3 regions of the Mesorhizobium huakuii genome follow, and region 2 is predicted to be linked to each of the others. Evidence: riboswitches for the same ligand, from Rfam matches in the RefSeq annotation. Region 2 holds a riboswitch; each other region holds the start of a gene.

Evidence for each region. A riboswitch is a leader RNA that binds a small molecule or an ion and turns the genes downstream of it on or off. The one in region 2 is predicted to bind cobalamin.
Region 1: another riboswitch for cobalamin. It lies ahead of bluB (5,6-dimethylbenzimidazole synthase); the one in region 2 lies ahead of HB778_RS00475 (DUF1636 family protein).
Region 3: another riboswitch for cobalamin. It lies ahead of HB778_RS26195 (DUF1636 family protein); the one in region 2 lies ahead of HB778_RS00475 (DUF1636 family protein).

Annotation. Positions count from the first base shown of each region.
Region 1 is NZ_CP050296.1:4,913,791-4,917,039, forward strand. Features, by position in the region: gene HB778_RS23625 (hypothetical protein) at 1-538, shown strand, start outside; partial or broken gene bluB (5,6-dimethylbenzimidazole synthase) at 694-1,275, opposite strand; cobalamin riboswitch at 1,377-1,556, opposite strand; gene HB778_RS23635 (histone deacetylase family protein) at 1,678-2,604, shown strand; gene HB778_RS23640 (exodeoxyribonuclease VII small subunit) at 2,608-2,859, shown strand; gene HB778_RS23645 (DUF2277 domain-containing protein) at 2,958-3,224, shown strand.
Region 2 is NZ_CP050296.1:97,310-100,558, reverse strand. Features, by position in the region: partial or broken gene HB778_RS00485 (cobaltochelatase subunit CobN) at 1-66, opposite strand, end outside; gene cobW (cobalamin biosynthesis protein CobW) at 85-1,122, opposite strand; gene HB778_RS00475 (DUF1636 family protein) at 1,125-1,553, opposite strand; cobalamin riboswitch at 1,594-1,798, opposite strand; gene HB778_RS00470 (winged helix-turn-helix domain-containing protein) at 1,828-3,027, opposite strand.
Region 3 is NZ_CP050296.1:5,427,212-5,430,460, reverse strand. Features, by position in the region: gene HB778_RS26205 (ABC transporter substrate-binding protein) at 1-230, opposite strand, end outside; gene HB778_RS26200 (ABC transporter ATP-binding protein) at 279-1,067, opposite strand; gene HB778_RS26195 (DUF1636 family protein) at 1,064-1,531, opposite strand; cobalamin riboswitch at 1,554-1,759, opposite strand; gene HB778_RS26190 (substrate-binding domain-containing protein) at 2,017-3,006, opposite strand; gene HB778_RS26185 (ABC transporter permease) at 3,076-3,249, opposite strand, start outside.

The DNA of each region.
Region 1 (3,249 bases), 2.3 Mb from region 2:
GATCGCCGCTTTCCTGCCCATTCCGGGCCTGAGCGGCCTTGTTTCCTTCATCAACACGGTGATTCGCCTGTCGCTGACCTATGTCGACGAGATCATCCTCGGCTACAACATCCGCATCAATTCGTCCTCGCCCTTCGAAACGGCGCGTCAGGGCGTGGTGCTCTATGCCCAGAACGGCAAGACCATGGTCAAGAACGCCGTCTGGCTGGCGGTCATCATGTGGGGCGTTTCCTTCGTCATCTTCCTGCTGATGCTGGCTCCGGCCGCAGCCATTTTATTCATGATGCCCGGCCAACTCGCCGGCTGGGCCTTCGTGCTCGCTATCGTCTTCGCCTGGGCCTTCAAGGCGGCCTTTATCGAGCCCTTCGCCATCGCTTGCCTGATGCAGGTCTATTTCAAGACCATCGCCGGCCAGGTGCCTGATCCGGCCTGGGACATCAGGCTGGCCGAGGCGTCGTCGAAATTCCGGGAATTGAAGGACAAGGCGCTGGCCTCCTTCGGCGGCTCGCGCTGGGGCACGGCCGGCGCAACGCGCTGATCGGCGGGCGCGCAGGCGACGGTGTTGAGGTGCGCCACAGCTAACTTGAGCGGTGCCTCGCCTTGCCCGCAAAAGGTCTCGCTCATGATCAGTTCGGGCAGCGGCAGGCGCCGACCCCAGCCATGCGTTTCAAGGTCCGGTTTCGGTGCGAACTCGGAAACCCGGCCAACGCAGAGATAGGCGATCGGCGTTACATGCTCGGGAATGGACAGCAGGCTTTTCAGCGCTTGCGGTTCAATGATGCTAACCCAACCGACGCCGATGCCTTCGGCGCGCGCTGCCAACCAGAAATTCTGCACCGCGCAGACCGTGCTGTAGAGATCCATCTCCGGATTGTGCCAGCGCCCCAGCGGCGAACCCTGCGAGCGCCGGCGGTCGCAGGTGATGCAGATGTTGAGGGCGCTTTCGCAGATGCCTTCCAGCTTGAGCTTGCGGTAGAGCGCCTGCCGTTCTTCCTCGATTTCAGGCAGTTCCTGTTCGCGCGCGGCCAGGAACAGGTCGCGCACATCAGCCCGTCGCGCGGCATCGCGGATGACAATGAAATTCCACGGCTGCATGAAGCCGACCGATGGCGCATGGTGCGCGGCAAGCAGCAGCCGTGCCAGCACCTCGTCGTCGAGCCCTGTGGGCAGGAAATGGCTGCGCACATCGCGCCGCGTGAACATCGCGCGATAGACCGCGTCGCGCGCCCTTTGGTCAAATCCGTCGCCCATAGGAGCGGTCATATCTTCCGGCATCGCTTGTCCCCTTGCGATTGCTATGGTTTCACATCGTCAGAGCGTACTTTGTGCGTCCAACTGGACGCACGTCACTCTGATGTCACCCGCCTGACCATGCGGATGACGATGCCTGCCAGGCCGGTCTTCTGGCTTGGGATCAACCCGCGTCCGGTGCCTTCCCGTCATCGACAGTGGCATTTACCGGCGCGGTCCCCCTCACAGCGTTGGGCACGCCACGGAATTCAACCGTGTTCCCGATTCTCCCGCTTGCGGCGAGCACCAGGCAGTGGCGGCGACCTTACGCCGAAGCCGCCGCGGCGCCAATCCCCGCAGCGACGCCAATGGACGCAGGCGTGATTTTCCCCAGCGATCGAGCCGCAATGCATGGCCATCGCAGCGCCGGGGCACTAGATAGGGAGCATGACAACCCGTCTCTACACCCATCCGATCTTCCTCGAACACATCACCCCGCCCGGTCACCCCGAGCGGCCGGACCGCTTGCGCGCCATCGAGCGCGTGCTCGATGACGAGACCTTTGCTGCGCTTGATCGCGTCAAGGCGCCGGAGGGCGATGAAGCGACCATCCTCTACGCGCATCCCGCCGATTTCGTCGCCCGCGTGCGCGCCGCCATTCCCGAAGAGGGCCTTGCCCGTATCGATGCCGACACCACCGCGAGCCCAAAGAGCTGGCAGGCGGTGATCACCGCGATCGGCGCCGCCAACGCTGCCGTCGACGACGTCTTTGCCGGCCGCGCCGACAATGTCTTCGTCGCCGCCCGCCCGCCCGGCCACCATGCCGAAAAGAGCACCGCGATGGGCTTCTGCTTCTTCAACACGGCGGCGATTGCGGCCCGCTACGCGCAGAAGAAGCATGGCGCCGAGCGCGTTGCCGTCGTCGATTGGGATGTCCATCACGGCAACGGCACGCAGGATATTTTCTGGGACGATCCTTCAGTGCTCTATTGCTCGACGCACCAGATGCCGCTCTATCCCGGCACCGGCGCGAAGAACGAGACCGGCGCCGGCAACATCGTCAACGCGCCTCTGGCGCCACAGACCGGCGGCGAGGTGTTTCGCGATGCCTTCCTGTCCCGGGTGCTGCCGGCGCTCGACAATTTCGCGCCCGATTTGATCATCATTTCGGCTGGTTTCGACGCGCATCACCGCGACCCGCTGGCCGAGATCAATCTGACCGAGGATGATTTCGACTGGGCGACAGGCCAGCTGATGCAGCGCGCCGCGCGCCACAGCGGCAACCGGCTCGTCAGCCTGCTCGAGGGCGGCTACGATCTGCAGGGACTGGCATTTTCGGTCGCCGCCCATGTCGGGCGACTGATGAAAGGATGAATGATGGCTGCTGAGACCAACGAAGACGTCAAGGCGATGAGCTTCGAGCAGGCACTCGACGCACTGGAAAAGATCGTCGATGATCTGGAGCGTGGCGACGTGCCGCTCGACCAGTCGATCAAGATCTATGAGCGCGGCGAGGCGCTGAAGGCGCATTGCGATCGGCTGCTGAAGGCCGCCGAGGACAAGGTCGAGAAGATCAGGCTGTCGCGCGACGGCAAGCCGGTCGGAACCGAGCCGCTCGACGCGGAATGAGGCGCAAGCCGTTCACCGAGTTTTGGACATCATCGTGTTTGAGGATAGAGTTCGTCGCCGTTGATATGGCGCCTTGGACAAGAGGAGATACGGAAGCGATGTGCAGAAACATCAAGACCCTGTTCAATTTTGATCCGCCGGCAACCAATGACGAAGTGCGCGACGCGGCCCTTCAGTTCGTCCGCAAGCTGAGCGGAACGACACGCCCGTCGAAACAGAACCAGCATGCGTTCGACCACGCCGTCGAGGCCATCGCGGCATCGGCGCGCGAACTTCTCGATTCACTCGAAACCCATCAGCATCCGCGCAATCGCGAAGAGGTGGCGGCCAAACTGCGGGCAAAGGCGGCGATCCGCTTTGCCTGACGCTGCCAAAGCGGTCCACGACCGC
Region 2 (3,249 bases):
CTGCCGCAGATCGACCGGCTCGGCGAGATCGTCGAGCGAGGCGGAGGTCGTGGTGAGGATATGCATCGCGGCCCGTGTCTGAAATCAGCCGGCGAGTATACGCTCGATCGCGGGGCGGTTCAGCCCCTTCAGGCCGATCACGACGAGGCGCGAGCGTCGGTCGTCCTCGGCGGTCCAGGCGCGATCGTAGTAGTGGTTGACGCGCGGGCCGACGGCCTGCAGCAGGAGCCGCATCGGCTTGCCGCCGACCTCGACGAAGCCTTTCACGCGCAACACGTTTTCCTGTTCGGCGGCGGTGGCGACGCGCTTTGCCAACTCGTCCGGATTGGCGATCGAGGCAATGTCGACGATGAAGGTGTCGAAGTCGTCATGCTCATGGTCGAAGGCGCCGTCATGATGGGATTTGCGGTTTTCGATGTCGTCCTCGACGGCGAGACCGAGTCCGAGCAGTACGGAAGGATCGACCTTGCCGTGTGCTGTCGGCACGATCTTCACGGCACGGGCGGAATGTTCGCCAATGATGGCGTTGGCGCGGGCCGAGCCGGCGGCATCCATCAGGTCGCTCTTCGACAGGATGATCAAATCGGCGCAAGCGATCTGATCCTCGAACACTTCCTCGACCGGGTCGTCATGGTCGAGGCTGTCATCCTGCGCGCGCTGCGCCTGCAGCGCGTCCATATCGTTGGCGACGCGGCCTTCGGCAAGTGCGGGACCATCGACCACGGCGATGACGCCGTCGACCGTCACGCGGCTCTTCACCGTCGGCCACTGAAAAGCCTGGACCAGTGGCTTGGGCAGAGCGAGGCCTGAGGTTTCGATCAGGATGTGGTCGACTTTCGGCGTCAGCGACAGGATTTGATCGAGCGCCGGCACGAAATCGTCGGCGACGGTGCAGCAGATGCAGCCATTGGCCAGTTCGACGATGTTTTCCTCCGGGCAGGTGTCGATGCCGCAGCCCTTCAAAATCTCGCCGTCGATACCGATGTCGCCGAACTCGTTGACGATGATGGCAATGCGCTTGCCGCCGGCGTTTTCCAGGAGATGGCGGACCAGCGTCGTCTTGCCGGCGCCGAGGAAGCCGGTGACGACGGTGCAGGGGACGCGGGAGACGGAAGCGCTCATGATCAATCCTTCAACAGGTCGAGAGGTGGAATGCGGGCAACGAGGCCGCGCTTGAGGGAATCAGGCCGGCCGCGCCATGGAATGAGGCCGTCCGTCGAGGTGGCGAAGAGCTTTGCGCCGGTGACGAGGTCGGCGCCGCTGGTCGCGGTCAGGTCGCCGAACACATAGCTCCAGCAGCCGTCGCGCAGGATCGCCGCACTGAGGCGGCGCTTGCAATTGCCGAGGCATTCGACCGTGCGCACGCGGATATGGTCGTCAGACGCTGCACGGCGCATGTCTTCAGCCAGCAGTTCGCCGGCGCGAGGATGGGCGTCGGAGCCGGTCTCGTCACGGCAGGAGGCGCAGACGATGACCGTGATGCCGGCCAAGGCATCGCCGTCGGCGGACGAATTGTCCGCTTTGCCAGCCGAAAAACTGCTGTTCTGGTCCAAAAAGCCGGGCTCCTTGCCCGGAAACCCGCCAGGCGATCGGATTCTTTTGTCGCAGACGGCAGGTCTCCTGGCTCGCGGGTCATCGCCTTGGGTGCCGCCTTCCCGGGAAACTCCCAGTGGCTTTCGGCCTTGGCTCTTCGCTTACAGTTGCGGGGACAGCCGCGGATTTGAGATTTTCATCCCGCACCGCATTCCCTCTTAGCCCCTGCCGTTGCGGGCAAGGGACCGTCTGAACCGGATTTAGGCTTTTGCAGGCAGTGGTGTCAACGCGCGGCTACGACATGGCTATGTCGGCCAGCGCCGGGCCCAGATCGCCGGCCGGCGTCACTTCCATGCGTTCAAGGCCGAGCCAGCCCTGCATCTGCTTCAGTTCCTCAAAGAGCTGCGCAGCGGTTTCAGGCGGTGCGTTGGGCTCGGGGTAGGCGGCATGGACGCGCAGGACGCTGGCTGGCCGGTCTGCCTTGAGGTCGACGCGCGCCACGATCCGGTCGCCGAGCAGGAACGGCAGGACGTAGTAGCCGTACTGCCGCTTTTCGGCCGGTGTGTAGATCTCGATGCGGTAATGGAAATCGAACAGCCGCTCCGACCGCGACCGTTCGAAAACGACCGGGTCGAACGGCGCCAGCAAGGCGCGGGCCTCGATTTTGCGGGGCAAACGGGCATCCTTATGGAGGTAAGCCGGCTTGTCCCAGCCTTCGACCCGCACCGGCACCAGTTCGCCAGTCTCGACCAGTTCCTCCAAACGCCCCTTCATGTCGGCCGGCGACAGGCGGAAATAGTCGCGCAAATCGCTTGATGTCGCCACGCCATGGGCGCGGGCGGAAATGCGCAGCAATTCGCGATGCGCGTCCTCGGCTGATGGCACCGGCAGGTCGAGGATCGCCTGCGGCAGCACGCGTTCGGGCAAATCATAGAAGCGCTCGAAGCCGCGGCGATGCGCCGTGGTGATGCGCCCGGCCCAGAACAGCCATTCGAAGGCGTGCTTGGCATGGCTCCAGCCCCACCAGCCGCCTGAACCCTTTTGGCCCTCGAGCGCCGAAGCGGCGATCGGACCGCGCGCTACGACCTCGCGATAAATGTCTTCTATATAGGCGGCATGCTCTCGGCCCCATTTGGCCAGCCCCAGATACATCTCGTCGCCCTGCTCGGCGCGCTGCATGCGCCAGCGCATCAGCGGATAGGTCTCGACCGGCAGGAACGAGGCCTCGTGCGCCCAGTATTCGAACACAATGCGCTTGCGCGTCACGGCGGCATTGTCGAGCAAAGCGAGCGGGTAGGGGCCGAGCCGCGAATAGAGCGGCATATAATGCGCGCGCACCACCGCGCTGACGGAATCGATCTGCAGCAGACCCGTGCGCGAGAGCACGCGGGCGAAGTGGCGGCGGTCGGGCGTGCCATTCGGGCGCGGATCGAGAAACCCCTGGGCGGCGAGCGCTATGCGCCGGGCGGTGGCAAGCGAGATCTTTTCCTTCATGCAGCTGTCACTCTAAGGGCGTCCAGGTCGAGAGTCCGATGGGTGATTCCGGCCCATGCTAGCAGGGTTTTGGCGGCAACCTTGTCAAGAGAGAAAAGTGGAGTGAAAAGCGAAGGAAATCAAACAGGAGCGGATCGGACCAGTTTCTTCGGATATGCCGTCCAGGTCGGCGTTTTGAACAAGGTTTGACTTGCTTCGCTGGAAGTGCTGCGCTAACCCTCG
Region 3 (3,249 bases), 1.8 Mb from region 2:
TTGAATTCGGCGCCGACCTTGTACCATCCGGTGATGCCGGTCAGGCCGACAATTGACGGCTGCAGCTTCAGCGCGAAGGCCATCTCGGCCATGTTGAGATCATGGATGACGGCGCGCTTGGGCGGCGCATCGAAGGTCAGCGGTTTGCCGCAGCTATCGACGGTGACGGGGAAGGCGAAGGCTGTTGAGGCCAGCAGCGAGAAGACAAGCGACAGAGCGAGACGTTTCACGGATTTTGCTCCTTGGTTGAACAGTGTCGAATGACGGATGGGTTTCGATCAGGAAGGGGGTGCGGCGCGGTTCGGAACATCGAACACCGTCAGTTCGCGGTCCTCGGTCGGATGGCGCAGGCGAAACACGTCGACGCCGAAAATCTCGCGGATCAGTTTCTGGGTCAGCGCCTTGCGCGGCGCGGCCAGCGCATGCAGCCGGGCTTCGTTCATCACCGCGACCCTGGTGGCGAACGGCGCCACCAGAGCCAGATCGTGCAGCACCGCGATCACCGTCATGCCGAAGCCGGCCACGAGTTCGAGCAGCTCGCCACGGGCGCGCGGGTCGAGATGGTTGGTTGGCTCGTCGAGGAACAGCACTTTCGGTTGCTGTGCGATGGCGCGCGCCAGCTGGGCACGCTGGCGTTCGCCGCCTGACAGCGAGCCGATGGCGCGGCCAAGCAGCGGCAACAGGCCGGTCCGGCGAAGCGCGTCGACGACGATGTCGCGTTCCTCGCTCCTGCACCTCAATCCGGCATGCGGAACGCGGCCAAGCTCGACATAGTCGATCACCGCAAGCCGCGGATCGGGCTGGTCGGTCTGGCCGACGACGGCGATGTGCAGGGCCCGTTCGGCGGTCGAGATCCTGTCCAGACGGCGTCCGCCAAGCTTCACCTCGCCCGCACTTGGCCGGAGCATGCCCGACAGCATGCGCAGCAGCGTGGTCTTGCCGGCGCCATTGGGGCCGATGATGGCGAGACGATCGCCTGATGCCACCGACAGGCTGACCGCATGGACCAGATCCCGGCCGTTCGCCGTCGCGCAGAGGTCGCGGGCTTCGAGAAGCGGCATCGTCATCGGCTGTTGCCCGCAAACTTGCCCGGCCCGGGGATACGGGCCAGCGTCTTGCCCGCCAGTCGCGGCGGACGTTGTCCGGAATTGCACCAGCCGTCAGCGAGCGAGGCGTATAGCCTTGCAAATCGCACGAGATCACCGGCGTCGGCCTCGGCGTCGATGGAGCCGAAAAGATAGGAAGCCTTGCCCGGCGCCTGGAAGGCCACCGTCAGCGGCCGCGCGCAGCCCGCCATGCACTCGACGCCTTCGATCGTGAAGCCATGCGCCACGGCGGGCTGATGATGGGCCGAGAGCCGGGAGCGCAAATCGGCGCACAGGCTTTCGCCCGACCTGATGCCGGTCGGGACGTCACGGCAAAGCGTGCACACGATGATGCGATGATCGATGGAGCCGTCCAACTTTCCGTCACTTTCCAAAACTGGCGACGGAAGGATGTTGGCGAGCCGGCCGACAAGACCGACGTCCACGTTTCCTCCCGGCACACCCCGTCCGGTCAACTCAGTGATGGCAGGTCTCCTGGCTCGCGGGTCTCGGCGCAATCCTGCCTTCCCAGCCTTGCCGGCCAGTGGCATTTCGGATCTTGCTCACCGCTTACAGTTGCGGGGGCAGCCACGGTCTCGACCTTTGAGGGTCTCACCGTGTTCCCTTTTCACCCCTTGCCTTTCGGCGCGGGGACCATCACCGGGCAATCGTAGTTTTGCCCCGGACGCATCGCAACGATTCTTTTCGACTGGTCCTGTCACCATCGTGGCACCAGCAGCCTGCGACCTCGTCAGAGAAGGCGCATACAACATCTCCGTCTGTTATGTAATAACAGAACTGTTAAAGACATATCCTCTGCCGCTGTCAATCCCTTGCCACCACCCTTCGAGTGCCGGAGAAGGTTGCGAACGTAGACAGGGCGGGTTCGCGTGAACCCGCCCTGGATCGGATGGTCTACAGGCAGACGGGCTTACTTCCCCGCCAGCTGCTTGGCGTTCTCCGGCGTGATCGCGGTCGTGTCGACGGTGACCGTCGTATCCACCGAAGTAGCGCAATCGAGCAGGATCTTCTTCGACATCTCGATCGCTTCCTTGGCGCCCGTCGGATAGGTGAAGGTCGCCGCCCAGTCGCCCTTGGCCACCGCCTCGATGCCGCCTGCCGGGCCTGGCAAGCCGTCGGTACCGATGATCTTGACCTGCTTGCCTGCGCCCTTGGCGGCAAGCAACGCGCCGGCCGCCATCATGTCGTTCGAGGCGTAGAGCACCTTGATATCGGGATGCGCCTGGAGCATGGCCGAGAAGGCGGTCTGGGCTTTGTCCGGCACCCAGTCGGCGGCCTGCTCGGCCACGACCTGGATCTTGGCATTCTCCTTGACGCCGTCCTTGAAGCCGTTCAGCCGCTCCACTGCCGGCGTCGAGCTCGGCAAGCCTTCCAGCACCGCCGCCTCGCCGCCGTCCGGCAGCAAGGTCTTGGCGGTGTATTTTCCGGCTTCGAGCGCGATCTTGTAATTGTCGCCGCCGATGAAGGCAGTGTAGTCCTTGCCGGGATCGCCGACCGTCTTGCGGTCGAGCTCGATGACAGGGATGCCGGCATCCATGGCGCGCTTCACTGCCGGCGTCAGCGGTGCCGCCTCGAAGGGCGAGATCAGCAGCAGATCGACTTTCTGGGTGATGAAGTTGTCGACCTGCGAGGTCTGCGTGTTGACGTTGCCGGCGCCGTCGGCGATCTGCAGCGTAAAGCCCGGTACTTCCTTGGCCGCCGCCGTCAGCTCGTCATTGACATGCTGGCGGTAGGGCTCGGCATTGTTCGCCTGCGAAAAGCCGATGATGAACTGGCCGTCCTTGGCGCAGGCCTTGACCAACGGTTCGGCAGCCTGGGCGGCTCCCGCAATGCACAGGCCAGCGCCTGCCAGAAGCATGGCGTGAAGCGCGCGCCTCGTTCCTTGTCTTATGGTTTTCATACTCACTCTCCTCCTCGTCGGGCCGGGGGCCAGACCTTGGTTTGACTTCAACTTGCTGCCGCTTTCCTCCTAACGACCCAAACCCTCGCGGCGGCGAACGAGGGATTGAAGCACTGCGGCCAGCACGATGATCGCGGCGGTCGCGAGCAACTGCATGGCGGGCGTGATGTTGTTGAGCTGCAGGATATTGGCGAGCGCGCCCAGCATGATGGTGCCGGCGACGGTGCCCACCATCGAGCCGGC